Regions from separate parts of the Solibacillus sp. FSL W7-1464 genome, predicted to be linked through region 4. Evidence: a T-box and tRNA genes for the amino acid it is inferred to sense, from the RefSeq annotation. Region 4 holds a T-box; the other regions hold tRNA genes.
What was found. A T-box is a leader RNA that pairs with one kind of tRNA and senses whether it is charged. The one in region 4 lies ahead of pheS (phenylalanine--tRNA ligase subunit alpha), so its partner is inferred to be a tRNA-Phe.
Positions count from the first base shown of each region.

Region 1: it encodes a tRNA-Phe, which carries the amino acid that the T-box ahead of pheS (phenylalanine--tRNA ligase subunit alpha) is inferred to sense. The anticodon was not compared.
Region 2: it encodes a tRNA-Phe, which carries the amino acid that the T-box ahead of pheS (phenylalanine--tRNA ligase subunit alpha) is inferred to sense. The anticodon was not compared.
Region 3: it encodes a tRNA-Phe, which carries the amino acid that the T-box ahead of pheS (phenylalanine--tRNA ligase subunit alpha) is inferred to sense. The anticodon was not compared.

Region 1 covers NZ_JBBORC010000001.1:227,022-234,042, forward strand. Annotated here, with positions in the region: rRNA gene MKZ25_RS01095 (23S ribosomal RNA) at 1-257, shown strand, start outside; rRNA gene rrf (5S ribosomal RNA) at 416-531, shown strand; tRNA gene MKZ25_RS01105 (tRNA-Val) at 541-616, shown strand; tRNA gene MKZ25_RS01110 (tRNA-Thr) at 626-701, shown strand; tRNA gene MKZ25_RS01115 (tRNA-Lys) at 708-783, shown strand; tRNA gene MKZ25_RS01120 (tRNA-Gly) at 835-909, shown strand; tRNA gene MKZ25_RS01125 (tRNA-Leu) at 914-1,002, shown strand; tRNA gene MKZ25_RS01130 (tRNA-Arg) at 1,030-1,106, shown strand; tRNA gene MKZ25_RS01135 (tRNA-Pro) at 1,130-1,206, shown strand; tRNA gene MKZ25_RS01140 (tRNA-Ala) at 1,212-1,287, shown strand; tRNA gene MKZ25_RS01145 (tRNA-Ser) at 1,307-1,399, shown strand; tRNA gene MKZ25_RS01150 (tRNA-Asp) at 1,425-1,500, shown strand; tRNA gene MKZ25_RS01155 (tRNA-Phe) at 1,513-1,588, shown strand; tRNA gene MKZ25_RS01160 (tRNA-Ile) at 1,595-1,671, shown strand; tRNA gene MKZ25_RS01165 (tRNA-Asn) at 1,681-1,756, shown strand; tRNA gene MKZ25_RS01170 (tRNA-Glu) at 1,759-1,830, shown strand; gene ltrA (group II intron reverse transcriptase/maturase) at 2,406-3,302, shown strand; gene MKZ25_RS01180 (group II intron maturase-specific domain-containing protein) at 3,263-3,691, shown strand; gene MKZ25_RS01185 (MBL fold metallo-hydrolase) at 4,098-5,093, shown strand; gene MKZ25_RS01190 (AEC family transporter) at 5,406-6,335, shown strand; gene MKZ25_RS01195 (catalase) at 6,536-7,021, opposite strand, start outside.
Region 2 covers NZ_JBBORC010000001.1:2,879,768-2,886,788, reverse strand. Annotated here, with positions in the region: tRNA gene MKZ25_RS14300 (tRNA-Val) at 47-122, shown strand; tRNA gene MKZ25_RS14295 (tRNA-Thr) at 132-207, shown strand; tRNA gene MKZ25_RS14290 (tRNA-Lys) at 214-289, shown strand; tRNA gene MKZ25_RS14285 (tRNA-Leu) at 308-392, shown strand; tRNA gene MKZ25_RS14280 (tRNA-Gly) at 439-513, shown strand; tRNA gene MKZ25_RS14275 (tRNA-Leu) at 520-608, shown strand; tRNA gene MKZ25_RS14270 (tRNA-Arg) at 628-704, shown strand; tRNA gene MKZ25_RS14265 (tRNA-Pro) at 713-789, shown strand; tRNA gene MKZ25_RS14260 (tRNA-Ala) at 798-873, shown strand; tRNA gene MKZ25_RS14255 (tRNA-Met) at 902-975, shown strand; tRNA gene MKZ25_RS14250 (tRNA-Ile) at 983-1,059, shown strand; tRNA gene MKZ25_RS14245 (tRNA-Ser) at 1,080-1,172, shown strand; tRNA gene MKZ25_RS14240 (tRNA-Met) at 1,218-1,292, shown strand; tRNA gene MKZ25_RS14235 (tRNA-Asp) at 1,296-1,371, shown strand; tRNA gene MKZ25_RS14230 (tRNA-Phe) at 1,377-1,452, shown strand; tRNA gene MKZ25_RS14225 (tRNA-Gly) at 1,456-1,529, shown strand; tRNA gene MKZ25_RS14220 (tRNA-Ile) at 1,541-1,617, shown strand; tRNA gene MKZ25_RS14215 (tRNA-Asn) at 1,627-1,702, shown strand; tRNA gene MKZ25_RS14210 (tRNA-Ser) at 1,717-1,807, shown strand; tRNA gene MKZ25_RS14205 (tRNA-Glu) at 1,810-1,881, shown strand; gene MKZ25_RS14200 (NUDIX hydrolase) at 1,956-2,582, shown strand; gene MKZ25_RS14195 (MerR family transcriptional regulator) at 2,677-3,435, shown strand; gene MKZ25_RS14190 (TraR/DksA C4-type zinc finger protein) at 3,500-3,844, shown strand; gene MKZ25_RS14185 (1,4-dihydroxy-2-naphthoate polyprenyltransferase) at 3,886-4,803, opposite strand; gene MKZ25_RS14180 (isochorismate synthase) at 5,045-6,427, shown strand; gene menD (2-succinyl-5-enolpyruvyl-6-hydroxy-3-cyclohexene-1-carboxylic-acid synthase) at 6,420-7,021, shown strand, end outside.
Region 3 covers NZ_JBBORC010000001.1:2,888,057-2,895,077, forward strand. Annotated here, with positions in the region: gene MKZ25_RS14305 (group II intron maturase-specific domain-containing protein) at 1-156, opposite strand, end outside; gene ltrA (group II intron reverse transcriptase/maturase) at 60-956, opposite strand; tRNA gene MKZ25_RS14315 (tRNA-Glu) at 1,541-1,612, opposite strand; tRNA gene MKZ25_RS14320 (tRNA-Ser) at 1,615-1,705, opposite strand; tRNA gene MKZ25_RS14325 (tRNA-Asn) at 1,719-1,794, opposite strand; tRNA gene MKZ25_RS14330 (tRNA-Ile) at 1,801-1,877, opposite strand; tRNA gene MKZ25_RS14335 (tRNA-Gly) at 1,889-1,962, opposite strand; tRNA gene MKZ25_RS14340 (tRNA-Phe) at 1,966-2,041, opposite strand; tRNA gene MKZ25_RS14345 (tRNA-Asp) at 2,047-2,122, opposite strand; tRNA gene MKZ25_RS14350 (tRNA-Met) at 2,126-2,200, opposite strand; tRNA gene MKZ25_RS14355 (tRNA-Ser) at 2,246-2,338, opposite strand; tRNA gene MKZ25_RS14360 (tRNA-Ile) at 2,359-2,435, opposite strand; tRNA gene MKZ25_RS14365 (tRNA-Met) at 2,443-2,516, opposite strand; tRNA gene MKZ25_RS14370 (tRNA-Ala) at 2,545-2,620, opposite strand; tRNA gene MKZ25_RS14375 (tRNA-Pro) at 2,629-2,705, opposite strand; tRNA gene MKZ25_RS14380 (tRNA-Arg) at 2,714-2,790, opposite strand; tRNA gene MKZ25_RS14385 (tRNA-Leu) at 2,810-2,898, opposite strand; tRNA gene MKZ25_RS14390 (tRNA-Gly) at 2,905-2,979, opposite strand; tRNA gene MKZ25_RS14395 (tRNA-Leu) at 3,026-3,110, opposite strand; tRNA gene MKZ25_RS14400 (tRNA-Lys) at 3,129-3,204, opposite strand; tRNA gene MKZ25_RS14405 (tRNA-Thr) at 3,211-3,286, opposite strand; tRNA gene MKZ25_RS14410 (tRNA-Val) at 3,296-3,371, opposite strand; rRNA gene rrf (5S ribosomal RNA) at 3,381-3,496, opposite strand; rRNA gene MKZ25_RS14420 (23S ribosomal RNA) at 3,659-6,587, opposite strand; rRNA gene MKZ25_RS14425 (16S ribosomal RNA) at 6,906-7,021, opposite strand, start outside.
Region 4 covers NZ_JBBORC010000001.1:2,724,185-2,731,205, reverse strand. Annotated here, with positions in the region: gene MKZ25_RS13495 (TrmH family RNA methyltransferase) at 1-359, shown strand, start outside; gene qoxA (cytochrome aa3 quinol oxidase subunit II) at 962-1,846, shown strand; gene qoxB (cytochrome aa3 quinol oxidase subunit I) at 1,884-3,848, shown strand; gene qoxC (cytochrome aa3 quinol oxidase subunit III) at 3,848-4,447, shown strand; gene qoxD (cytochrome aa3 quinol oxidase subunit IV) at 4,451-4,732, shown strand; T-box leader at 4,801-5,031, shown strand; gene pheS (phenylalanine--tRNA ligase subunit alpha) at 5,359-6,396, shown strand; gene pheT (phenylalanine--tRNA ligase subunit beta) at 6,414-7,021, shown strand, end outside.

The DNA.
Region 1 (7,021 bases), 2.5 Mb from region 4:
GAGCTGTCCTTAGTACGAGAGGACCGGGATGGACATACCGCTGGTGTACCAGTTGTCTTGCCAAAGGCATCGCTGGGTAGCTATGTATGGACGGGATAAGTGCTGAAAGCATCTAAGCATGAAGCCCCCCTCAAGATGAGATTTCCCATTACGCAAGTAAGTAAGACCCCTGAAAGACGATCAGGTAGATAGGTTCGAGGTGGAAGTGCGGTGACGCATGCAGCTGACGAATACTAATCGGTCGAGGACTTAACCACATTTTATTGCGCAATTCAATGAAACGTTTATCCAGTTTTGAAAGAATGATCTTTCTAAGGGTTTCAAGACACTTCGTGTATTGAAAGCCAATTAAGGAACGTCTACTAAAAGCACCACGTCCTGTGGTAACGTAGACGCCAGCACATCCATGTGCAAGTGAAGTGATGATGGCAAAGAGGTCACACCCGTTCCCATACCGAACACGGAAGTTAAGCTCTTTAGCGCCGATGGTAGTTGGGGGCTTCCCCCTGTGAGAGTAGGACGTCGCTTCGCTAGAATATTGGAGGATTAGCTCAGCTGGGAGAGCACCTGCCTTACAAGCAGGGGGTCGGCGGTTCGAGCCCGTCATCCTCCACCATTTCTAAATGCCGGTGTAGCTCAGTTGGTAGAGCAACTGACTTGTAATCAGTAGGTCGAGGGTTCGACTCCTTTCGCCGGCACCATTTAGAGAGCCATTAGCTCAGTTGGTAGAGCATCTGACTTTTAATCAGAGGGTCGAAGGTTCGAGTCCTTCATGGCTCACCAGTTTTATAAAATTATACATACTGTCAGAATAAATAGATCTTATGCATTTGTGCGGAAGTAGTTCAGTGGTAGAACACCACCTTGCCAAGGTGGGGGTCGCGAGTTCGAACCTCGTCTTCCGCTCCAAAATGCCGGGGTGGCGGAACTGGCAGACGCACAGGACTTAAAATCCTGCGGTGAGTGATCACCGTGCCGGTTCGATTCCGGCCCTCGGCACCATTTTATAATTCTTATCTCTAATAATGCGCGCCCGTAGCTCAATTGGATAGAGCGTCTGACTACGGATCAGAAGGTTGTGGGTTCGACTCCTGCCGGGCGCGCCATAATATATTTTTATTGACATATTCGGAATGTAGCTCAGCTTGGTAGAGCACTTGGTTTGGGACCAAGGGGTCGTAGGTTCGAATCCTGTCATTCCGACCATTTATGGGGCCTTAGCTCAGCTGGGAGAGCGCCTGCCTTGCACGCAGGAGGTCAGCGGTTCGATCCCGCTAGGCTCCACCATTTATATTTTATTCCCTTTGGAGGTATACCCAAGTCTGGCTGAAGGGATCGGTCTTGAAAACCGACAGGCGGGTAACACCGCGCGGGGGTTCGAATCCCTCTACCTCCTCCATTTTTAATATTCTTCTTTAGATGTTGGTCCCGTGGTGTAGCGGTTAACATGCCTGCCTGTCACGCAGGAGATCGCCGGTTCGATCCCGGTCGGGACCGCCATTTTTTTTTTATGGGTTTGTAGCTCAGTTGGTAGAGCATTAGATTGAAGCTCTAAGTGTCGGCGGTTCGATTCCGTCCAAACCCACCATACTATGGGCCTATAGCTCAGCTGGTTAGAGCGCACGCCTGATAAGCGTGAGGTCGATGGTTCGAGTCCATTTAGGCCCACCATAGTATTATTCCGAAGTAGCTCAGTTGGTAGAGCATCCGGCTGTTAACCGGCAGGTCGCAGGTTCGAGTCCTGCCTTCGGAGCCATTGGCCCGTTGGTCAAGTGGTTAAGACACCGCCCTTTCACGGCGGTAACACGGGTTCGAATCCCGTACGGGTCATACACTTGAATGAAAACACATTGCAAAATTTGCAATGTGTTTTTTTGGTGTGCCCGGCATGCACAACAGCCTGGTGGTGAAAGTCCACTACAGGCTTGGCAGTAGGAACTGTTAGCGAAAGACAAGGGTGTCCATGGTGACGTGGAATCTGAAGGAAGTCGGACGCAAACTCTCGAACTGACGAACAGAAATCAGATAAAAGGCTGACTTGGGACGGATGAGCTTGCCAAACAAAGCGAAGTCCAATACTGCCCAAATCCCATACAGTAAATCTGGCAGTTACATGAGAGGAAGGCGGTTGTGCTTACCCGGGGAGGTCTCTTGAGGGTTATTCAATTAACAATTTGTTTAGTGATAAATGGATGAATCAAGAGAAGTCAGCAGAAGCCATAGTAGTCTTCGACAAAAGATGAAGGGCCGAACAATCTTTTAAATCTTGAAAGAAACAAGGAGGTGGAGACATCCCGCCAAAACACAGAAAACATCAAGGTATAGACCGAATAGATGGCTACTTATAGAGGGATAAGCTGGAAGCGAAAGAGTATATAAGAGCGTGTAGGGATGTAAACATGGAAATGAAGAAACAAGAAAGTATCAATTTAATTGACAGAATTGCGTCCCATAGAAACCTATGGAATGCATATAAGAAAGTAAAAGGAAATGGAGGAGCACCTGGAATCGATGGTATCACGGTTGATGGACTGAAGGCGCATTTAATAAAATATGAGGAACCATTGAAAAGGAAATTAAAAGATGGTTCCTACCAACCTCAACCAGTGAAACGAGTAGCTATCCCAAAAGCGGATGGCTCCAAACGATATCTAGGTATACCATGTGTATTGGACAGAGTTGTTCAACAAGCCATTCTACAAGTCATCCAACCAATAATTGATCCACACTTTTCAGACAAAAGTTTTGGCTTTCGAAAAGGTCGAAACCAACACCAGGCAATTGCCCTCGCTAAGAAATATTACGAGGAAGGTTATCGAACAGTGGTGGACTGTGACTTGAAAAGTTACTTCGATACGATTCATCACCAGCGACTACGAGCTTATTTGGAAGAATTCATAACAGATAAAATAGTACTTAAGCTAATATGGAAATTCTTACGCTCAGGCATATTGGACAAGGACATCCTCATTGAAACGACAGAAGGTACACCCCAAGGGGGTCCACTCTCTCCAATTCTAGCAAACGTGTATTTAAACAAGCTAGATAGAGAGTTAGAAAAACGAGGACACCGATTCATTCGCTATGCGGATGATTTTGTGATTTATGTAAAGTCACCAAGAGCAGGTGAACGCGTCATGACCAGTGTCAAGAATTTTATCGAAGATGAACTGGGTCTCACAATCAATGAGCAGAAAAGTAAAGTGTGTGGCGCAACAGCAGCTACATTCTTAGGGTTTCATCTACAAAATCTGTCGGGAAAGTGGGATACCGACCAATCAAGTCCGCCAAGAAACGACTAAAAGATAAGCTAAGAATACTGACGAGTCGTAAACGAACAGGGACATTTAGTGAGATTGTGAAAAGAATCAATCAAACAACGGTTGGTTGGATTAATTACTATGGAGTTGCCAACATGAAAACTTTCATCCAAGAATTACAGGGATGGTTAAACCATCGCTTACGTCAATTAATATGGAAACGGTGGAAGCTACCACGAACTAAATATGTGAAATTACGCCAATACGGAATCCAACATGATGAAGCGATGAAAACGGCGCATTCAAGAAAAGGGTACTGGCGAATATCACGAAGCGAGGTTCTACACCAAGCCATTCCAAATAAAAGGCTCGTAAAATGGGGACTGAAAGACCTGTCCCAATTTTACGAGCAAAGATACTCAAAAGGTTGAACCGCCGTATACGGAACCGTACGTACGGTGGTGTGAGAGGTCGGCTAGCCAATTAATGGCTAGCCTCCTACTCGATTGTTCTTAAAATAAAACTTAAAATTCCTGTTGGTACATAAATGTATAAATTGCCTTAAACAGTACCGCTATTAACCCGAATTTTGATGGCATATCATTATCATTTTAAATTAACCATCTAATTGTATTTCATGCTGAAACTCATGTCAGGCAGGTATAGCGTCATTTAGAATTGATGCAGCTACAAAAGGGAAAGTATATAGAATCGGAATAACCCACTGTCTGATGAACGTAGAGTAATGTATTATAAAGATACACTAGAGGGGGCTGTCTTGCATGAATTTAACGCAAACCCTTTCGGTCTTATAAAACATTGGAAGCAGGTGGAAAAGTGGATACAATAATAAAAACAGGTAATAAAGCAGTTTACCCAATTATTTTTACGTCTGATTATAATGGATTGGGGAGTATTAACTGTTATGTCTATCAAAATGGAGAAGAATATATATTAATCGATGCAGGAATTAACAGTGAAGAATTTAAGCAGTTTTTCTACCAGAAATTGAAAGAATATAATATTGAAATTAACCAAATTACCTGTATTATTTTAACGCATTTTCATAATGACCATATTGGGGTAGTAAATGAAATTACGAATGAATATCCGATTCCTGTCTATGCCAGTGAAATTGCTATTCCCCGCTTGAAATGTGAAGATGCATACTTACAGCAGAAGCTTGCCTTTTACTATGAGTTGTATGAGCAATACGGCGTAACGGAATTTGCCCGTGAAAGAATGGAGAAAATGGAAAATACTCTTCGTAATAAAGAACAATTGATGATCTATCCGCCGATTAGAAAGCTGGAAGACGGGCAAAAAATTGAAGGGTTATGTGTAGTGGCTGCTCCTGGGCATTCTCCGGATTCAATTTGTTTAATTGATGAGGAGACAGGGTGGTTATTTGCCGGAGACTTTTTACTTGCTAATGGCATGACAAGTGCTTTAATCGATCATGACCATTCAGGAAACGTAACGAACCCGATTACCCAATATATAGAATCGATTGAAAAAATAAAAGTTTATAATGTTCGCAACGTGTATGCAGGCCATAAAGAGATTTATGAAAACTTGAGTGAAGTGATGGAAAAAAGCTTAAGTAAAATAGAATACAAGCTGAAAAAAGTTGTAACTAAAATAGGTGAAGGCCATCAAACTGCGAATCAATTAGGGGAAGCAGTATACGGAGCCCGGTTTTCGAAATATTTTACTTTTATGATTTCTGAAATTATCGGCTTAACGCTTCTTGCAGAACAGCGTGGTTTAGTTGAGCGTGAGTTGAGAGACGGGCAATGGTATTTTACAGTAGCAAGTTTCATTAAAAAATAAAAGGAAACATCAGCAAGGGGTTTTAAATGTGTAGCAAGTCTTTTTCTGTCTCACATAAAGTACCATCGAAGTAGTTGATATAGATTTATTCTATGCCGAAAATATCTACAATGCGGTAAGCAAAAGATATAAACCTCCTATCCCTGTAATTTCCTCCTTGGAAAATATAGATTTTGTTAGAGCAGAAAAAGTTATAGTAATAGTTGAATTGCTAATATGAAAACGGAAAAACCTGTAGGATCTTCTGACAATTTCTTTACAAATACGCTATAATTAACAACTACAGCACACATGCACAAAAGGAGTTTTCGCATGGTCTATTTATCGATGATTTTCTTTAAAATTGTAGCACCAATTTTAGTTTTGCTTATTATAGGTGCTATTTTACAGCGCAAGTTTCAGTTTAACCTTAAAGCATTATCACACCTCATTACATACTGTTTCATGCCGGCTGCGGTATTTATCAATATTTATGAAACATCCATTGAAGTGAGCGTACTTGGGCAGATTACGATTTTTATTATTTTGTTCATCGGTGCACAAATGCTGTTAAGCCAGATGCTTGCAAAGCTCTTAAAGCTTGATAGAAAGGAATCGGCTGTTTTTAAAAACAGTGTTGTCCTTATAAATTCCGGTAACTATGGGATACCGGTTGCACAAATGATATTTGCGACTCAGCCAATTGGAGTAGCGATTCAAGTCATTCTTGTTATTTTTCAAAATATGACGACGTATACATATGGCTTATATAATTTAATCTCATCAACAAAATCAGGAATAGCAATTGTCCGGGACTTTTTGAAAATGCCGATTGTTCATGCACTGATTATAGGGGCGGCATTGAATTACTTTCACGTTCCGATTCCTGAAACGTTCAGTATTCCCCTTGAGCATATAGCAGACGGATTTGTAGCGGTTGCACTTATCACATTAGGTGCGCAGCTTTCTACAATTGAGATGCGTACGATGTTCAATAAAACGATTTTTGTCAGTTGCTTTACAAGGTTAATAATCGGTCCGGCAACGGCACTTATTATTATTTTTGCATTGGGTCTAGATGGGGTGGTGGCACAATCATTATTTATCGCAAGTGCATTTCCGACATCGAGAAACAGTTCCAGCCTGGCGCTCGAGTATGATATTGAATCGGCTACAGCAGCCCAGACAGTACTGTTTTCAACGATTATCAGCTGCTTAACGGTAACGTTCGTTATTTATTTATCGACAATTTTATTTGCATAGAAAAGGGCTGCAGTAAAAGTAAATTACACTTTTACTGCAGCCCTTTTTCCATAAAAAACCGCAAGTACCCCCTCAGATACTTGCGGCTGTAAGCGATTATAGTTGGATATCAATAACGTTTCGTCATCTAGTAAGCACTAAATATGAAAAGCTAGTGAATTTAACAATTTGAGCAAGAAGCTAAATTCATAGAGTACTTCTTAGTACATACTTACCGCATTAGCGTATGGGTTTGAAAGGTCCATACCATCTAATGAAAGACCCATTGCCTTCGCTACACCTTCACCATATGCTGGATCAGCTAAGTAGCAGTGTAAAATATGACGACGTTTGATGAATTCTTCAACACCGTTCATTTCAGCAGCAGTTGTTTCGAATAAACGTTGTTGCTGTTCCGGTGTTTGAAGACGGAATAATTTACCTGGTTGCTCGAAGTAGTTGTTGTCATCTTCACGGAAGTCGTAGATGTCAGCTGGACCATCAAGAGCTAATGCAGGGTCTTTATATTGTGTTTGACCTTGTAATGCGCCATAGCTATTTGGATAGTAAGTAATAGCTGCACCACGGTTTCCATCAGCACGGCCTTGTCCATCACGGTGATATACCATGAATGGGCATTTTGGTGTGTTTACAGGAATTTGGTGATGGTTAACGCCTAAACGGTAACGAGTTGCATCTTGGTATGC
Region 2 (7,021 bases), 160 kb from region 4:
GAGAAAGGACATGCGGTTACGAAAAAATAATCAGCATATACCCATTGGAGGATTAGCTCAGCTGGGAGAGCACCTGCCTTACAAGCAGGGGGTCGGCGGTTCGAGCCCGTCATCCTCCACCATTTCTAAATGCCGGTGTAGCTCAGTTGGTAGAGCAACTGACTTGTAATCAGTAGGTCGAGGGTTCGACTCCTTTCGCCGGCACCATTTAGAGAGCCATTAGCTCAGTTGGTAGAGCATCTGACTTTTAATCAGAGGGTCGAAGGTTCGAGTCCTTCATGGCTCACCAGTTTTTATATTGTCTGCTGCGGGTGTGGCGGAATTGGCAGACGCACTAGACTTAGGATCTAGCGCCGCAAGGCGTGGGGGTTCGACTCCCTTCACCCGCACCATTTTAATTTCATAATACTGTCAGAGTAAAAATATCTTATGCATTTTGCGGAAGTAGTTCAGTGGTAGAACACCACCTTGCCAAGGTGGGGGTCGCGAGTTCGAACCTCGTCTTCCGCTCCAAAAAATGCCGGGGTGGCGGAACTGGCAGACGCACAGGACTTAAAATCCTGCGGTGAGTGATCACCGTGCCGGTTCGATTCCGGCCCTCGGCACCATCTTTACAATAAACAATATGCGCCCGTAGCTCAATTGGATAGAGCGTCTGACTACGGATCAGAAGGTTGTGGGTTCGACTCCTGCCGGGCGCGCCATATTATTTCGGAATGTAGCTCAGCTTGGTAGAGCACTTGGTTTGGGACCAAGGGGTCGTAGGTTCGAATCCTGTCATTCCGACCATCATTTATGGGGCCTTAGCTCAGCTGGGAGAGCGCCTGCCTTGCACGCAGGAGGTCAGCGGTTCGATCCCGCTAGGCTCCACCATATTTTTTGTAACCAAAATAAAGATCCTGGCGGTGTAGCTCAGTTGGCTAGAGCACTCGGTTCATACCCGAAAGGTCGTGGGTTCGACTCCCTCTGCCGCCATCTTAAAGGACCTTTAGCTCAGTTGGTTAGAGCAGACGGCTCATAACCGTCCGGTCACAGGTTCGAGTCCTGTAAGGTCCACCAGTTAACGTACTAATCATAATGGAGGTATACCCAAGTCTGGCTGAAGGGATCGGTCTTGAAAACCGACAGGCGGGTAACACCGCGCGGGGGTTCGAATCCCTCTACCTCCTCCATTTTTACAAACTGGGTACTTTAAACAGATTCAACCATCATATTATCGCGGGGTGGAGCAGTGGTAGCTCGTCGGGCTCATAACCCGAAGGTCGCAGGTTCAAGTCCTGCCCCCGCAACCAAATGGTCCCGTGGTGTAGCGGTTAACATGCCTGCCTGTCACGCAGGAGATCGCCGGTTCGATCCCGGTCGGGACCGCCATTTGTGGGTTTGTAGCTCAGTTGGTAGAGCATTAGATTGAAGCTCTAAGTGTCGGCGGTTCGATTCCGTCCAAACCCACCATTTGCGGGTGTAGTTTAGTGGTAAAACCTCAGCCTTCCAAGCTGATGTTGTCGGTTCGATTCCGATCACCCGCTCCAGTTTTTAAATAGGGCCTATAGCTCAGCTGGTTAGAGCGCACGCCTGATAAGCGTGAGGTCGATGGTTCGAGTCCATTTAGGCCCACCATAGTATTATTCCGAAGTAGCTCAGTTGGTAGAGCATCCGGCTGTTAACCGGCAGGTCGCAGGTTCGAGTCCTGCCTTCGGAGCCATTTTTTCTATTTTTGGGGACATACTCAAGAGGCTGAAGAGGCGCCCCTGCTAAGGGTGTAGGTCGCGTAAGCGGCGCGAGGGTTCAAATCCCTCTGTCTCCGCCATCGGCCCGTTGGTCAAGTGGTTAAGACACCGCCCTTTCACGGCGGTAACACGGGTTCGAATCCCGTACGGGTCATACATAGAAAAGCGGAAACGCTAAGTACTTTTACATGTACTTAGCGTTTTTTTGTATAAAAAGGAGAGATTCCAGTGAACGAATATTTAAAAGTATTTGATCAATATTATAAGCAAACTGGTATTGAACAACGTGATTTCATTCATGCAAACGGTTATTGGCATGAAGTATTTCATTGCTGGATTATTGAAAGAACAGATTCTGAATGGCGCATTTATTTACAGTTGAGAAGTAAAAATAAAAAGGATTATCCAAATCAATTTGATATTACAGCAGCCGGTCATATACTCGCATCGGAGACGGTTGAAGATGGTGTACGCGAATTAGAGGAAGAAGTAGGGATTAACGTTAGGTTTTCGCAATTAATATCTCTTGGGGTCATTCCGTACAGTATAGACAATGAAAAAATTAAGGATTATGAGTTTGCAAATGTGTTTATATATGAGTTAAGGGGAGGAATTGAGCAGTTCACTCTTCAACGAGAAGAACTGGATGGTATATACTCTGTTGACTTAAATCAATTTATATTGCTCGCGACCAGTAAAATAAAGAAAATTGAAGTATCGGGTTATAAATACATAAATGAAAAACGTCATTATGAAACGAAGCAAATCGGACTGGAGCAAATGTCTACACTGCCTGAAAGTTATTTGCTTGAGTTTATCCCGAGAATGAAACAAAAGTTAATTGAAGCAACCTGAAATTTAGGTTAGCTTCTTTTTTATCAAAAAAGTTAATTCACGATTGACCTTCACGTTGCGTCAACCTTTATAGTACTAAATAGGAGGTGATCACGTGCTGATTAACGAACTAGTAAAGCTTTCGGGTGTGAGTGCACGCACACTGCGTTATTATGATGAAATCGGTTTGCTGCGACCTTCTGCAGTTGCGGAAAATGGCTACCGTCAATATAGTCAACAGGATATTGACCGGTTACAGCAAATACTATTTTATCGGGAGCTTGATTTTAAGTTAGAGGAAATAAAAAAATTGCTCGGTCATCCTGATTATGAAGTAAAAGAAGCACTAAAAAAACAATCTGAGCTTTTGCAAAAGAAAAAACGATATATCGACGACTTACTAATAACAATAGAACAAACAATCCAAACGATGGAAGGGGAAATTAAAATGACAAATGAACAAAAGTTTGACGTGTTTAAAAACAAATTGATTGAAGAAAACGAGAAGAACTACGGCCAGGAAGTACGTGAGAAATACGGTGAGTCTCAAGTGGATGCAAGCAATAAAAAATTTAAGGATATGACTGAAGAGCAATTTAATGCAATGCAGCAATTGGAGAACCAACTATTTGAACGATTAAAAGAAGCAATGGTGTCCGGTGACGTAACGTCAGACGTTGCTATGGAAGCAGCGGAGCTTCATAAACGCTGGCTAAGCTTCTCCTGGGCAAAGTATACTCCAGAAGCACATATAGGCCTAGCACAAATGTATGTAGGCGATGAACGGTTTACTGCTTACTATGATGAGCGTATCGGTACCGGTGCTACACAGTTTTTGCATGATGTAATCACTGTTTATGCAGCGAACAAATAAGAAAAGATGTTTAGAAATCCTCATATAGGTAATATTTTATTAATGGAAAAAAGGGGGATTTTATATGGATATCAATCAATTACAACAATTACGCAGCATTTTGGAAGAGGAGCTTGCAACGTTGCAGGAACATGTTAGTGAAGAACCTCCTTTAGAGGATACAGAAATAACTGCAGTTGATAATCATCCGGCAGACGCAGCAACAGATTTAACGACAATTGTTACAGAAAAAACATTAAGTGAATTGAAGGAAGACGAAATCGAAAAAATTCAAACGGCTTTAAACGCAATGGATGAGGGTACGTACGGGGAATGTATCGTATGTGGGAAAGAGATTCCCTTTGAGCGTTTAGAAGCGGTTCCGACAACTCTAACATGTATTGATCATGTAGAAGAAGTGACTGAATAGTTAAAGAGGTATGTTGATCATTCAACATACCTCTACCAGTTTTAAATAAAATATGAAATTAATAGACCTACAGCCAACAAGAAACCGAAAATCGTGTTGGTTTGGGCTGTAAATTTCATTGCCGGCATTACTTCAAGCGGTTTTTCTTTCGCTCGGAATAACTTAATCGCTTCAAACGGTTTCTTAACGCTTAATAATACTAGTAGTGCCCATGGTGTCAAATGACCAAGAACGATAAGAACAATGATCCAAATATACGAAACAATAAAGAAACCAGCAAGTACTGTTACAGCGTTATGTCGGCCAACTAAAATGGCCATCGTTTTACGTCCGCCTTCTGTATCTCCAACAATATCCCGGATATTATTAGATAGCATAATTGCCCCAACTAAAATCATACTCGGCACAGAAATAATTACAGCATCAGCTGTTACATCTCCTGTTTGAATAAAGAAGGCAATTAGAACAATACCCATACCCATTACTGCCCCTGAAACCAGCTCCCCGAACGGTGAATAGGCAATCGGATACGGTCCTCCAGTATACAAATAGCCGATCAGCATACATACAAGACCGACAGCAACAAGCCACCAGGATGTCATGGCACATATGTATACGCCTAATAGCATCGCGATAGCGTAAAAGCTTAGCGCGATAGCCATAATTGTTTTTGGTGCTACCCCATGTCGGACGATTGTGCCTCCAATACCGACTGAGTTTTCATTATCCAGGCCAAGTTTATAATCATAGTATTCATTGAACATATTCGTTGCTGCCTGTATCAGCATACTGGCAATAAGCATTGCAAAAAATAGTCCGAAATGAATTATTTCATGATTTATTGAAAGTGCCATAGACGTACCTAATAATACAGGTACAAATGAAGCTGTTAATGTGTGGGGACGTGTTAAATGCCACCAGACTTTAAATCCCTTGTCCGCTTCAACGACTTTTGTCATAAAAAAACGCTCCTAACTAAATACAATTATCTAAACTATTGTAATGCAAATAAAACAAATTGAACAGAGTGAAGGGTCAATACATGTAACGTTTGCTCGAAAAATGTTATGATAGGAAGGTATTATTTACTGCGCGAACGCAAAAAAATGAGCAAATTATATAAAAATTCAGGTACGTATTAAAATAACGCTATACTTGCATCATACTTAGTGAATTTGCAACATGACGGAGGGAATTTTCATGCAACACAAGTGGTACAACGCCACTGAAATAGAAGTAGGCTCAAATTCAAAGCAAATTTTTTATATGGAAACAATCGAAGTAAGCCGATTATCCGCATTGGCATTTTTTGCGGCGGGCGAATCGAAGTATAATGGAAAACGCAACTACTGGCAAAATCGTGAAAAAACCTTTACATTGGTTGGTTTAGGACATGCCTATACAATCGAAAACAATGCGTCTGACGCCCGTTTTGATTTAGTAGAACATGAATGGAAAAAACTGACGAGTCAAATTATACAGGAAGATCAGCATCTGCAGCCAATCCTTTTCGGCGGCTTTACTTTTGATCCACAAAATGAAGTTTCGGCAGAATGGACAAACTTCCCGCAAAGCTATTTTACTGTCGCAACACATCAATTAGTTATTCGCAATGATAAAGCTTATGTAACAATCAACTATATTACGGATGAGGAAAACAGCGCGAAAACGTTTGAAGCACTTCGTAAAGAACGTGATGAACTTATTCATGCAGCACAGGTGAAGGAAGTGAAAACTTATCCGAAACCGACGATGACAAGCTATATGGAACCATTTAAGCAGGAATATTTGAACTCCATCAATAAAGTGACAAGCCTGATCAAAGCAAACGAGGCGCAAAAGGTTGTCATTGCACGATCTTTAGCATTGCAATTTGAGGAAAAGATTACATCTCCGCAAATTTTATCGCATGTCGTACATGAGCAGCCGGAGAGCTATTTGTTTGGCTTGGAGCATGGTGATTTACTGTTTTACGGTGCATCACCTGAACGTTTAGTCAAAGTAGACAACGGACGTGCCTATTCTTCATGTGTGGCAGGCTCGATTAAGCGCGGTACAACAGCTGAAGCCGACGAGGAATTAGGAAAAACGTTGCTGAGCGATATGAAAAACCTTGGTGAGCATCATTATGTGGTTGAGATGATTACCGATACATTTAACAAAAATTGTAAGGGAGTAAAAGTCCCTCATGGACCGAAGCTATTAAAAATTCGTGATATCCAGCATTTATATACACCAGTTGAAGGACAGTTGAATGAAGATGCGACCATTTTACAGCTCGTAAAACATTTGCATCCAACACCAGCTTTAGGCGGTGTCCCGCGTGAACAGGCAATGAAAATAATCCGAACATATGAACCGATGAACCGAGGGCTGTATGCGGCACCAATCGGCTGGCTGGATGCCGATGGAAACGGCGAGTTTGCAGTAGCAATTCGTTCGGCAGCGTTAGTACAGGATAAAGCGTACTTATATGCAGGCGGAGGCATTGTCGAAGATTCGGAAGCACAATCGGAATATGAAGAGACACTCGTGAAATTCCGTCCAATGCTTCGAGCTTTAGGAGGCCAGTTACATGAATGAACGTGAAGTATTATCCAATTATGTTTACACAATTGTGTCAGCGTTAGTAGCATCAGGTGTTGAGCAGGTTGTCGTTAGTCCCGGCTCCCGCTCTACACCGCTTGCCTATGCATTTGCCTCAACGAAGGAAATCGAAATGCATCGCCAAGTCGATGAACGGGCCGCAGCCTTTTATGCGCTGGGCTTAGCTAAATCGACTGCAAAACCAGTCGTACTCGTTTGTACCTCGGGAACAGCGGCGGCCAATTACTATCCGGCCATTGTCGAAGCAAAATATGCACGAGTGCCGCTAATCGTTTTAACAGCAGACCGTCCGCATGAATTGCGTGAAGTAGGAGCACCTCAGACGATTAATCAAGTGCGGTTATACGGTGAAAATGTAAAATGGTCGGCAGAATTTCCGATTCCGGATGAGGCACCGCAAACGCTTCCATTTATCGAACGCCATACAGTGCGTGCGGTAAATATTGCAACAACAGCACCGTTTGGACCGGTCCATTTAAATATACCTTTCCGTGAACCGTTAATCATCGATTTTGCGGAAACATTGCCGGTTTCAACCTATATTAAAAGCTATACAAATGAGCTTCAGCC
Region 3 (7,021 bases), 160 kb from region 4:
CACAATCTCACTAAATGTCCCTGTTCGTTTACGACTCGTCAGTATTCTTAGCTTATCTTTTAGTCGTTTCTTGGCGGACTTGATTGGTCGGTATCCCACTTTCCCGACAGATTTTGTAGATGAAACCCTAAGAATGTAGCTGCTGTTGCGCCACACACTTTACTTTTCTGCTCATTGATTGTGAGACCCAGTTCATCTTCGATAAAATTCTTGACACTGGTCATGACGCGTTCACCTGCTCTTGGTGACTTTACATAAATCACAAAATCATCCGCATAGCGAATGAATCGGTGTCCTCGTTTTTCTAACTCTCTATCTAGCTTGTTTAAATACACGTTTGCTAGAATTGGAGAGAGTGGACCCCCTTGGGGTGTACCTTCTGTCGTTTCAATGAGGATGTCCTTGTCCAATATGCCTGAGCGTAAGAATTTCCATATTAGCTTAAGTACTATTTTATCTGTTATGAATTCTTCCAAATAAGCTCGTAGTCGCTGGTGATGAATCGTATCGAAGTAACTTTTCAAGTCACAGTCCACCACTGTTCGATAACCTTCCTCGTAATATTTCTTAGCGAGGGCAATTGCCTGGTGTTGGTTTCGACCTTTTCGAAAGCCAAAACTTTTGTCTGAAAAGTGTGGATCAATTATTGGTTGGATGACTTGTAGAATGGCTTGTTGAACAACTCTGTCCAATACACATGGTATACCTAGATATCGTTTGGAGCCATCCGCTTTTGGGATAGCTACTCGTTTCACTGGTTGAGGTTGGTAGGAACCATCTTTTAATTTCCTTTTCAATGGTTCCTCATATTTTATTAAATGCGCCTTCAGTCCATCAACCGTGATACCATCGATTCCAGGTGCTCCTCCATTTCCTTTTACTTTCTTATATGCATTCCATAGGTTTCTATGGGACGCAATTCTGTCAATTAAATTGATACTTTCTTGTTTCTTCATTTCCATGTTTACATCCCTACACGCTCTTATATACTCTTTCGCTTCCAGCTTATCCCTCTATAAGTAGCCATCTATTCGGTCTATACCTTGATGTTTTCTGTGTTTTGGCGGGATGTCTCCACCTCCTTGTTTCTTTCAAGATTTAAAAGATTGTTCGGCCCTTCATCTTTTGTCGAAGACTACTATGGCTTCTGCTGACTTCTCTTGATTCATCCATTTATCACTAAACAAATTGTTAATTGAATAACCCTCAAGAGACCTCCCCGGGTAAGCACAACCGCCTTCCTCTCATGTAACTGCCAGATTTACTGTATGGGATTTGGGCAGTATTGGACTTCGCTTTGTTTGGCAAGCTCATCCGTCCCAAGTCAGCCTTTTATCTGATTTCTGTTCGTCAGTTCGAGAGTTTGCGTCCGACTTCCTTCAGATTCCACGTCACCATGGACACCCTTGTCTTTCGCTAACAGTTCCTACTGCCAAGCCTGTAGTGGACTTTCACCACCAGGCTGTTGTGCATGCCGGGCACACCAAAAAAAACGCTAAGTACATATAACAGTACTTAGCGTTTTCCGCATTTCTATGTATGACCCGTACGGGATTCGAACCCGTGTTACCGCCGTGAAAGGGCGGTGTCTTAACCACTTGACCAACGGGCCGATGGCGGAGACAGAGGGATTTGAACCCTCGCGCCGCTTACGCGACCTACACCCTTAGCAGGGGCGCCTCTTCAGCCTCTTGAGTATGTCCCCAAAAATAGAAAAATGGCTCCGAAGGCAGGACTCGAACCTGCGACCTGCCGGTTAACAGCCGGATGCTCTACCAACTGAGCTACTTCGGAATAATATGGTGGGCCTAAATGGACTCGAACCATCGACCTCACGCTTATCAGGCGTGCGCTCTAACCAGCTGAGCTATAGGCCCTATTTAAAAACTGGAGCGGGTGATCGGAATCGAACCGACAACATCAGCTTGGAAGGCTGAGGTTTTACCACTAAACTACACCCGCAAATGGTGGGTTTGGACGGAATCGAACCGCCGACACTTAGAGCTTCAATCTAATGCTCTACCAACTGAGCTACAAACCCACAAATGGCGGTCCCGACCGGGATCGAACCGGCGATCTCCTGCGTGACAGGCAGGCATGTTAACCGCTACACCACGGGACCATTTGGTTGCGGGGGCAGGACTTGAACCTGCGACCTTCGGGTTATGAGCCCGACGAGCTACCACTGCTCCACCCCGCGATAATATGATGGTTGAACCTGTTTAAAGTACCCAGTTTGTAAAAATGGAGGAGGTAGAGGGATTCGAACCCCCGCGCGGTGTTACCCGCCTGTCGGTTTTCAAGACCGATCCCTTCAGCCAGACTTGGGTATACCTCCATTATGATTAGTACGTTAACTGGTGGACCTTACAGGACTCGAACCTGTGACCGGACGGTTATGAGCCGTCTGCTCTAACCAACTGAGCTAAAGGTCCTTTAAGATGGCGGCAGAGGGAGTCGAACCCACGACCTTTCGGGTATGAACCGAGTGCTCTAGCCAACTGAGCTACACCGCCAGGATCTTTATTTTGGTTACAAAAAATATGGTGGAGCCTAGCGGGATCGAACCGCTGACCTCCTGCGTGCAAGGCAGGCGCTCTCCCAGCTGAGCTAAGGCCCCATAAATGATGGTCGGAATGACAGGATTCGAACCTACGACCCCTTGGTCCCAAACCAAGTGCTCTACCAAGCTGAGCTACATTCCGAAATAATATGGCGCGCCCGGCAGGAGTCGAACCCACAACCTTCTGATCCGTAGTCAGACGCTCTATCCAATTGAGCTACGGGCGCATATTGTTTATTGTAAAGATGGTGCCGAGGGCCGGAATCGAACCGGCACGGTGATCACTCACCGCAGGATTTTAAGTCCTGTGCGTCTGCCAGTTCCGCCACCCCGGCATTTTTTGGAGCGGAAGACGAGGTTCGAACTCGCGACCCCCACCTTGGCAAGGTGGTGTTCTACCACTGAACTACTTCCGCAAAATGCATAAGATATTTTTACTCTGACAGTATTATGAAATTAAAATGGTGCGGGTGAAGGGAGTCGAACCCCCACGCCTTGCGGCGCTAGATCCTAAGTCTAGTGCGTCTGCCAATTCCGCCACACCCGCAGCAGACAATATAAAAACTGGTGAGCCATGAAGGACTCGAACCTTCGACCCTCTGATTAAAAGTCAGATGCTCTACCAACTGAGCTAATGGCTCTCTAAATGGTGCCGGCGAAAGGAGTCGAACCCTCGACCTACTGATTACAAGTCAGTTGCTCTACCAACTGAGCTACACCGGCATTTAGAAATGGTGGAGGATGACGGGCTCGAACCGCCGACCCCCTGCTTGTAAGGCAGGTGCTCTCCCAGCTGAGCTAATCCTCCAATATTCTAGCGAAGCGACGTCCTACTCTCACAGGGGGAAGCCCCCAACTACCATCGGCGCTAAAGAGCTTAACTTCCGTGTTCGGTATGGGAACGGGTGTGACCTCTTTGCCATCATCACTTCACTTGCACATGGATGTGCTGGCGTCTACGTTACCACAGGACGTGGTGCTTTTAGTAGACGTTCCTTAATTGGCTTCCAATACACGAAGTGTCTTGAAACCCTTAAAAGAATTTTCATTCTTTCAAAACTGGATAAACGTTTCATTGAATTTTTGCAATAAAATGTGGTTAAGTCCTCGACCGATTAGTATTCGTCAGCTGCATACGTCACCGCACTTCCACCTCGAACCTATCTACCTGATCGTCTTTCAGGGGTCTTACTTACTTGCGTAATGGGAAATCTCATCTTGAGGGGGGCTTCATGCTTAGATGCTTTCAGCACTTATCCCGTCCATACATAGCTACCCAGCGATGCCTTTGGCAAGACAACTGGTACACCAGCGGTATGTCCATCCCGGTCCTCTCGTACTAAGGACAGCTCCTCTCAAATTTCCTACGCCCACGACGGATAGGGACCGAACTGTCTCACGACGTTCTGAACCCAGCTCGCGTACCGCTTTAATGGGCGAACAGCCCAACCCTTGGGACCGACTACAGCCCCAGGATGCGATGAGCCGACATCGAGGTGCCAAACCTCCCCGTCGATGTGGACTCTTGGGGGAGATAAGCCTGTTATCCCCGGGGTAGCTTTTATCCGTTGAGCGATGGCCCTTCCATGCGGAACCACCGGATCACTAAGCCCGTCTTTCGACCCTGCTCGACTTGTAGGTCTCGCAGTCAAGCTCCCTTATGCCTTTACACTCTACGAATGATTTCCAACCATTCTGAGGGAACCTTTGGGCGCCTCCGTTACTCTTTAGGAGGCGACCGCCCCAGTCAAACTGTCCGCCTGACACTGTCTCCTACCCCGCTAAGGGGCATGGGTTAGAAGTTCAATACAACCAGGGTAGTATCCCACCGACGCCTCCTTCGAAGCTGGCGCTCCGAGATCTCTGGCTCCTACCTATCCTGTACAAGTTGTACCAAAATTCAATATCAGGCTACAGTAAAGCTCCACGGGGTCTTTCCGTCCTGTCGCGGGTAACCTGCATCTTCACAGGTACTATAATTTCACCGAGTCTCTCGTTGAGACAGTGCCCAGATCGTTACGCCTTTCGTGCGGGTCGGAACTTACCCGACAAGGAATTTCGCTACCTTAGGACCGTTATAGTTACGGCCGCCGTTTACTGGGGCTTCAATTCACAGCTTCGCTTGCGCTAACCGCTCCTCTTAACCTTCCAGCACCGGGCAGGCGTCAGCCCCTATACGTCACCTTACGGTTTTGCAGAGACCTGTGTTTTTGCTAAACAGTCGCCTGGGCCTATTCACTGCGGCTTCTCTAGGCTATGCACCCAAAGAAGCACCCCTTCTCCCGAAGTTACGGGGTCATTTTGCCGAGTTCCTTAACGAGAGTTCTCTCGCACACCTTAGGATTCTCTCCTCGACTACCTGTGTCGGTTTGCGGTACGGGCACCTCTCACCTCGATAGAGGCTTTTCTTGGCAGTGTGAAATCAGGAACTTCGCTCATACGAGCTCGTCATCACAGCTCAACGTTATAGTATGCGGATTTGCCTACATACACGCCTTACTGCTTGAACACGCGCAACCAACGGCGTGCTTACCCTATCCTACTGCGTCCCCCCATTTCTCAAACGGTGAGGAGGTGGTACAGGAATATCAACCTGTTGTCCATCGCCTACGCCTATCGGCCTCGGCTTAGGTCCCGACTAACCCTGAGCGGACGAGCCTTCCTCAGGAAACCTTAGTCATACGGTGCATGGGATTCTCACCCATGTTTCGCTACTCATACCGGCATTCTCACTTCTAACCGCTCCACCAGTCCTTCCGGTCTGACTTCAACGCTGTTAGAACGCTCTCCTACCACGCATACTCAAAGTATGCATCCACAGCTTCGGTGAATCGTTTAGCCCCGATACATTTTCGGCGCAGCGTCACTCGACCAGTGAGCTATTACGCACTCTTTAAATGATGGCTGCTTCTAAGCCAACATCCTGGTTGTCTAAGCAACGCCACATCCTTTTCCACTTAACGATTACTTGGGGACCTTAGCTGGTGGTCTGGGCTGTTTCCCTCTTGACTACGGATCTTATCACTCGCAGTCTGACTCCCGTGTATAAATATCCGGCATTCGGAGTTTGTCTGAATTCGGTAAAGCGAGATGCCCCCCTAGTCCAAACAGTGCTCTACCTCCGGTATTCTCAATCACGAGGCTAGCCCTAAAGCTATTTCGGAGAGAACCAGCTATCTCCAGGTTCGATTGGAATTTCTCCGCTACCCACACCTCATCCCCGCACTTTTCAACGTGCGTGGGTTCGGGCCTCCAGTGAGTGTTACCTCACCTTCACCCTGGACATGGGTAGATCACCTGGTTTCGGGTCTACGACCACGTACTAATTCGCCCTATTCAGACTCGCTTTCGCTGCGGCTCCGTCTTCTCAACTTAACCTCGCACGTAATCGTAACTCGCCGGTTCATTCTACAAAAGGCACGCTATCACCCATTAACGGGCTCTAACTACTTGTAGGCACACGGTTTCAGGATCTATTTCACTCCCCTTCCGGGGTGCTTTTCACCTTTCCCTCACGGTACTGGTTCACTATCGGTCACTAGGTAGTATTTAGCCTTGGGAGATGGTCCTCCCGGATTCCGACGGAATTTCACGTGTTCCGCCGTACTCAGGATACACTCTGGAGGGAATGGACTTTTGACTACAGGGCTTTTACCTCGTCTCGCGGACCTTTCCAAGTCGCTTCGTCTAATCCATTCTTTTGTAACTCCGTATAGAGTGTCCTACAACCCCAAAGAGCAAGCTCTTTGGTTTGGGCTCTTCCCGTTTCGCTCGCCGCTACTCAGGGAATCGAATTTTCTTTCTGTTCCTGCAGGTACTTAGATGTTTCAGTTCCCTGCGTCTGTCTTCAACACGCTATGAATTCACGTGAAGATACTATCCGATTAAAGATAGTGGGTTCCCCCATTCGGAAATCCCCGGATCAAAGCTTACTTACAGCTCCCCGAGGCATATCGGTGTTAGTGCCGTCCTTCATCGACTCCTAGTGCCAAGGCATCCACCGTGCGCCCTTATTAACTTAACCAAAAGTTAACACTTGGATAAAATCCAAGATTTAAGTTTACACGTCAATTGCTTGACTTGTTTAAATATCTATAAAATAGAAATTTGATTTATTGCTTTCAATGTCGTTTTATCCAGTTTTCAAAGAACGAAGCAGCTGACTTCAATCACATCGTGACAAAGCTTCACTGATTTTGCTTCATGCAGCTTTGCGACGTAAGCGCAAGCGTCAGGAGCAAGTTATTGAAGTGTTCCATTCAATTAAGAATGAACCTTCAAAACTGAACAGCAACCGTTAATGTTTCATTCCCCGAGGGAATGATTCCGAAATAATCCTTAGAAAGGAGGTGATCCAGCCGCACCTTCCGATACGGCTACCTTGTTACGACTTCACCCCAATCATCTATCCCACCTTCGGCGGCTGGCTCCATAAAGGTTACCTCACCGACTTCGGGT
Region 4 (7,021 bases):
TTGATGCTGTTGTTTTAGGGAAGGGCAGTGTGGATGCATTTAATCCTAAATCATTGCGTTCTGCACAAGGCTCCCATTTCCATATTCCAGTCGTCCGTGGCGACTTGATGGAATGGGTGGAAAACCTGCAGGCTGATGGTATCCGTGTGTATGGCACTTCATTAGAAGAATCGATTTCATACAAAAAAGTGGAACCAAGTGATTCATTTGCATTAATTGTGGGTAATGAAGGAAGTGGTATTAATCCGCAAATTTTGGCAAAAACAGACCAGAACATCATCATACCTATTTTAGGCGGGGCAGAATCCTTGAATGTAGCAGTTGCAACGGGAATTTTATTGTATTCATTTGTAAAATAAACAGGTGAAAAGTTGGTGAGGGATTTTGTAAGCAAATACTTATAAAATCCCATTTCTTTTAAAAAATAAGGAGAAAAGTGGTAATAAAATCCATAAATAGAAAGTTATTGAGCTTTCTGATTAGTCGCAAAATATGAACTTTAACGAGTTCATAGAAATGTCATTTTTGAAATGGGGTTATCTTTTTGCTCGCAATTGCTCTATTTTACTGCATTTGTCGTCATTATTTTAAAATACTAAAAAAGAATTGCTCGAAAAATGGCAGAAAGAAGGGTTTTTTCCATTTTGATGTTTTGACACCCATATGATGTTTAACTAAAATCTAAGTAGGTTAGACAGACGCCTTAAGTTGTCACAACAAAAAAATAAAATAATGCTTTTTAAAATAGTGTGCAAACTGTTATTTATGGGATTCAATTTAAAGTTCTAAATGGTGATGAATTGATGGTCTGGCTATTTGCCACTATATGCATAGTGTAAATAGTAATAAGTGAAATTATTCATTCGTAGTCGCACTATCGTCGTTATTTTATTTTCGCTCTCACATGAAAGCGCTTAAGCAAAATCTAACAAGCTCTATTTAATTGGAAAGGAGTCCAACTATGAAAGTAAATATGAAGGGAACATTACTCTCTTTCATGGGACTAGGTGCTATTCTATTAGCAGGCTGTAACGATAAGTTAGCAGTACTTGATCCTAAAGGTCCTCAAGCTCAAAGACAAGCCGATGACACAATGTTATTAATTTACTTAATGTCAGGGATTGTTCTAACAGTATTAGCAATTTTGGTGTTTATGTTATTTAAATACCGTGCATCAAAACAAAGTCCAGATTACGAGCCACCGCATATTCATGGTCACTGGCTTGTAGAAACATTTATGATTGGTATTCCTGTAATCATCGTTATTTTCTTATCATTTGTTTCTGTTAAGAGTAACTACATTGTTGAGAATGTTCCTCAAGAATATGAAGATCAGGAACCTTTAGTTATTTATGCTTCATCATCTAACTGGAAATGGCACTTCAGCTATCCGGAACAAGGTATTGAAACAGTAAACTACCTATACATTCCTGCTGGACGTGCAATTGAATTTAAACTTTATTCTTACGGTCCAATTACAAGTTTCTGGATTCCACAACTTGGCGGTCAGAAATACGCAATGGCAGACATGGTAACAACATTACACTTAGCTGCTGACAACCCAGGCGAATTCTGGGGACGTAACGCGAACTTCTCAGGTCGTGGTACAGCAGAAAACATTTTTGATGTAACAGCATTAACTCAAACAGAATTTGATGAGTGGGTGTCAGATGTTCATGAAACGGCTGCTCCATTAACAGAAGAGAAGTTTGATGAATTATTAGAGCCAGGTCATCTTGGTAAACAAACTTATACAGGTACACATCTAGAGTTCTCACCAGCTCCGGAACACAACCATGATGAATCTTCAGAAGAAGAAGTTGAAGAGGATCATTCTTCACACTAATTTTTGAAAGTAACAACTTTTCGAAAGGAGTACTACTATGTCGGAATTCTTTGCACAGTTTGCAGTTCCACACCCAAGCACATTAATTTATATCGCAATGGCTTCTATAGTTTTAGGGTCAATCGCGTTAGTAGCGATCGTTACTTATTTTAAATTGTGGGGCTATTTATGGCGTGAATGGATTACAACTGTTGACCATAAAAAAATCGGTATCATGTATTTAATCACTGCTTTAGTTATGCTTTTCCGCGGTGGGGTCGATGCCGTAATGATGCGTTTACAGTTAGCTGTTCCAGAAAACGGTTTCTTAGACGCACAGCACTATAACGAAGTATTTACAACTCACGGAGTAGTCATGATTTTATTCATGGCGATGCCATTCATTACATTCTTCTTTAACTTTTTAGTACCATTACAAATCGGGGCACGTGACGTTGCGTTCCCACGTTTAAACAACTTAGCATTCTGGTTATTCTTCATGGGTATGGGATTATTCAATATCTCATTCATCGTTGGTGGATCTCCTGATGCTGGATGGACTTCATATTTCCCGTTAGCGGATAATGAATTCAGTACATCAGTTGGTACAAACTATTACATGCTGGCACTACAAATTGCCGGTCTTGGAACGTTAATGACAGGTATTAACTTCATTACGACAATCTTTAAAATGCGTGCACCAGGGATGACATTATTCAAAATGCCAATGTTCACTTGGTCAGCGCTTATTGCAAACTTAATTATCGTATTCGCGTTCCCGGTATTAACAGTTGCTTTAGCAATGGGTACGATGGACCGTCTATGGGATACTAAATTCTTTGCTATCGGTGACGGTGGTATGGACATGCTTTGGGCCAACCTGTTCTGGGTTTGGGGTCACCCAGAAGTTTATATCTTGATCTTACCTGCATTCGGTATTTTCTCTGAAGTTATTTCGACATTCGCACGTCGTAACTTATATGGTTACACGTCAATGGTTTGGTCACTGATCGTAATTTCAGTATTCTCGTTCGCTGTATGGACTCACCACTTCTTTACAATGGGTCAAGGTGCATTCACGAACTCGATCTTCTCGATCACAACAATGGCAATTGCGATCCCAACAGGGGTTAAAATTTTCAACTGGCTATTCACACTTTATAAAGGGAAAATTGTTATTACGACACCAATGTTGTATGCAATGCACTTCATTCCTTTATTCACACTTGGTGGTGTAACTGGGGTTATGCTTGCGATGTCAGCAGCTGACTACCAATACCACAACACAATGTTCTTAGTAGCTCACTTCCATAACGTAATCATCCCTGGTGTTGTTTACGCGATGTTAGCTGGTTTAACATTCTACTGGCCAAAAATGTTCGGTTTCATGTTAAATGAGCGACTAGGTAAAGCTACTGTCTGGGTAATGTCATTTGGTTTCGTACTATCATTCATTCCAATGTATATCACTGGTTTAGATGGTCAAGCACGTCGTATGTACACTTACTCTGAAGCTTCAGGTTTCAGTACATTAAATATGGTATCGTTCGTCGGTGCCGGAATCATGTCGATTTCATTCTTAATGCTAGTATGGAACATTTGGTACAGTTTCAAAAACTCTCCACGCGACATCGGTTCAGATCCATGGGATGCACGTGGTCTAGAGTGGGCAACACATACGCCAATTCCACACTACAACTTTGCAATTACTCCAGATGTAACTGATTCAACTTCAGAAGCTTTCTGGGATGCTAAGAAAAATGGCACGAAGTTATTCAAAGGTGAAATTCAAGATATTCACATGCCAAATAACTCAGGTCAAACATTTATTTTATCAATATTCTTCTTCATCGGTGGTTTCGCTCTAGTATTCAGTATGTTTACTTTAGCTATCATCAGCTTAATCGGTATTTTAGCTTGTATGGGTTACCGTTCTCTAGAAGACGACCATGGCTACCATATCCATAAAGAAGAAGTTGAATTAATCGAAAAAAAATATGATAAAGAAGGAGGTGCGAAATAATGGGTAAAGTTAATAACAATGTTCCATTGGAATATTCTACAGAGGAAAATAACCTGAAAATCTTCGGATTCTGGACTTTCCTAGGTGCGGAAATTATGTTATTCGGTACATTATTCGCATCATACTTTGTTCTTTCTGGTCGTACAGGTGACGGTCCAACTGCTGCTGAGATTTTCGAAATCGGTCCAGTACTGGCAGAGACATTCATTCTTTTAACATCTAGTTTTACAATCGGTTTAGCCATTCATGCGATGCGTCTTGGCAGTAAAAAAGCGACATTGTCATTTATGGGTGTAACATTACTGCTTGGTGCAGCATTCATATCTGTAGAAATTTATGAATTTGTACACTATGTACATGTTGGTGCAGGTATTACAACTAGTGCCTTCACATCTGCTTTATTAACAACGTTAGGAACACACGGTCTTCACGTAACGTTCGGTTTATTCTGGGGAATCTTCATAATGATCCAAATTGCCAAACGTGGACTTAACTCAGTAACAGCAGGGAAAACATTTGTATTCTCACTATACTGGCACTTCCTGGATGTTGTTTGGATCTTCATCTTCAGTTTCATTTACTTGAAAGGAATGATGTAATCTATGGCTAAGTTCTTTCCAAAAGGCCAAATTATGGGCTTCGTATTTTCACTGATTTTAACAGTGATTGCAATGCTTGTTTACTTTACAGATATGTCATTCACAACTGGGATGGTTATCCTTTTAGTAACAGCATTCATTCAAGCTGGTTTACAGTTTATTGTTTTCATGCACGCTGGTGAAACAAATGACAAGTGGGCTATCTACTCGAACATCGTATACGGAATCGGTTTAGTAGTATTGACTGTTTTAGGTTCTTTATTAATCCTTCTTTGGGATATGTAATGATGAAAAACACTCCAGCTAGTTGAAAAATGTACAAAAATGCATTAAACTAGTTGGAGAATATATTACGAAATGCGTTGACCGGGAAGAGTAGGTATACAACATTTGTTTTAGGGAATGCAAGCCAATGACTGAAAGCTTGCTAGCAAATTGTATAGTGAAGTTCACCCCGCGAGCAGCATCCGGGATCCACTTGTGGTGAAAGGATTGCCGGCTAGACATAGTCGTTAGCTCCAATGAAGTGATTGCAATTGCGCAATAACTAGGGTGGTACCGCGAAACTCGTCCTCGTCCCTTTCTTAGGGGACGAGGATTTTTTATTTTCTGATATTGTGGATATTAATGTTAACAGTGGAGTTTATTTATGAACGAGACTAGTTGTTTGGAGTGCAGGCGGCGAGTGTGACTGACGGCTAGCGCCTTTCGTCACAAGCAAGCTTTCTGCGGGAATAGCGGGACAGCCGATACACCGCAGGAAATTTATTTGCGACGAAAGCGAAGCGACAGGAGCACCAAAGCGACGAGGAGGATTGGCGCCCGCCCGCGAAACGCGTCCGCCGGAACGGAAAACAACGGGGTATAAGAGAAAGATTTTATCCACAAATATTATAAGGAGGACTTTGTAAATGGAACAACAATTAAAGCAACTGGAACAAGAAGCATTAGCCAAAATTGCCGATGCAGCTGACTTAAAAGCATTAAACGAAGTTCGTGTTGCGTACTTAGGTAAAAAAGGACCAATCACGGACTTATTAAAAGGAATGGGGAAACTTTCTGCAGAAGAACGCCCAAAAATGGGTGCACTAGTTAACACTGTGCGCGAAAATGTAACAGCTGAACTTGAAAAGAAAGTGGCAGTATTAGAAGAAGCAGCAATTTCAGCCCAGCTTGAAAACGAATCAATCGATGTTACGTTACCAGGCGCTAAAGTGCGTGCAGGAAACCGTCACCTGTTAACACGTGTAATCGAAGAAATCGAAGACCTGTTTTTAGGAATGGGCTACGAAATCGTAGAAGGACCGGAAGTAGAAAAAGACTACTATAATTTTGAAGCGATGAACTTGCCTAAAGGTCACCCGGCCCGTGATATGCAGGATTCATTCTATATTTCAGAAGAAACGTTATTACGTACACATACGTCGCCAGTTCAGGCACGTACAATGGAAGCCAAAAAAGGCGAACCAATCCGTGTAATCTGCCCGGGTAAAGTATTCCGACGTGACACAGACGACGCAACTCACTCACATCAATTTATGCAGATTGAAGGTCTAGTGATCGGTGAAAATATCCGAATGTCCGACCTAAAAGGAACTCTTGATGCGCTAGCGAAGAAAATGTTTGGAGCAGAACGCGAAATCCGCCTTCGTCCATCATTCTTCCCATTCACAGAGCCATCTGTTGAAGTAGACGTATCTTGTCATAAATGTTCAGGAAAAGGCTGTAATGTATGTAAACAAACTGGCTGGATCGAAATCTTAGGTGCCGGTATGGTACATCCGAACGTACTTGAAATGGCTGGCTACGATTCAACTAAGCTTTCAGGTTTTGCTTTCGGTATCGGTGCAGAACGTATCGCAATGTTAAAATACGGTGTGGATGATATTCGTCATTTCTATACAAATGACACACGCTTCTTATCACAATTCCACCAGGCAGAAGTGTAAGAAGGAGGACAATATAAATGTTAGTTTCATTAAAATGGTTAAGTCAATATGTAGACATTTCTTCATTGGAAGGAAATGAATTAGCAGAAAGAATTACGCGTGCGGGGATTGAAGTAGATGCAGTAATTGACCGTTCACTAGGCATGTCGAATGTAGTTGTGGGTCATGTTGTATCAAAAGAAAAACACCCTGAGGCAGATAAATTAAATGTATGCCAAGTGGATGTTGGAGAAGAAGAGCTTCAACAAATCGTATGTGGTGCACCAAATGTAGATGCAGGTCAAAAAGTCATTGTAGCGCGTCCAGGAGCAAAATTGCCAGGCGGCATTAAAATTAAAAAAGCAAAATTACGCGGCCAAGAATCAAACGGAATGATCTGTTCACTGCAAGAGTTGGGGATTGAAGGCCGTTTAGTGCCGAAAGCTTATGCTGAAGGAATCTATGTACTGCCAGCGGATTCAGTTCCAGGTACCGATGCATTAGATGTTTTAGGTTTACGTGACACAGTGCTTGAGCTTGGTTTAACACCGAACCGTTCGGATGCAATGAGCATGCTAGGTGTTGCCTATGAAGTGGCAGCAATTTTATCTCAAGAGGTAAAATTACCGGAAATCGATTTTACAGC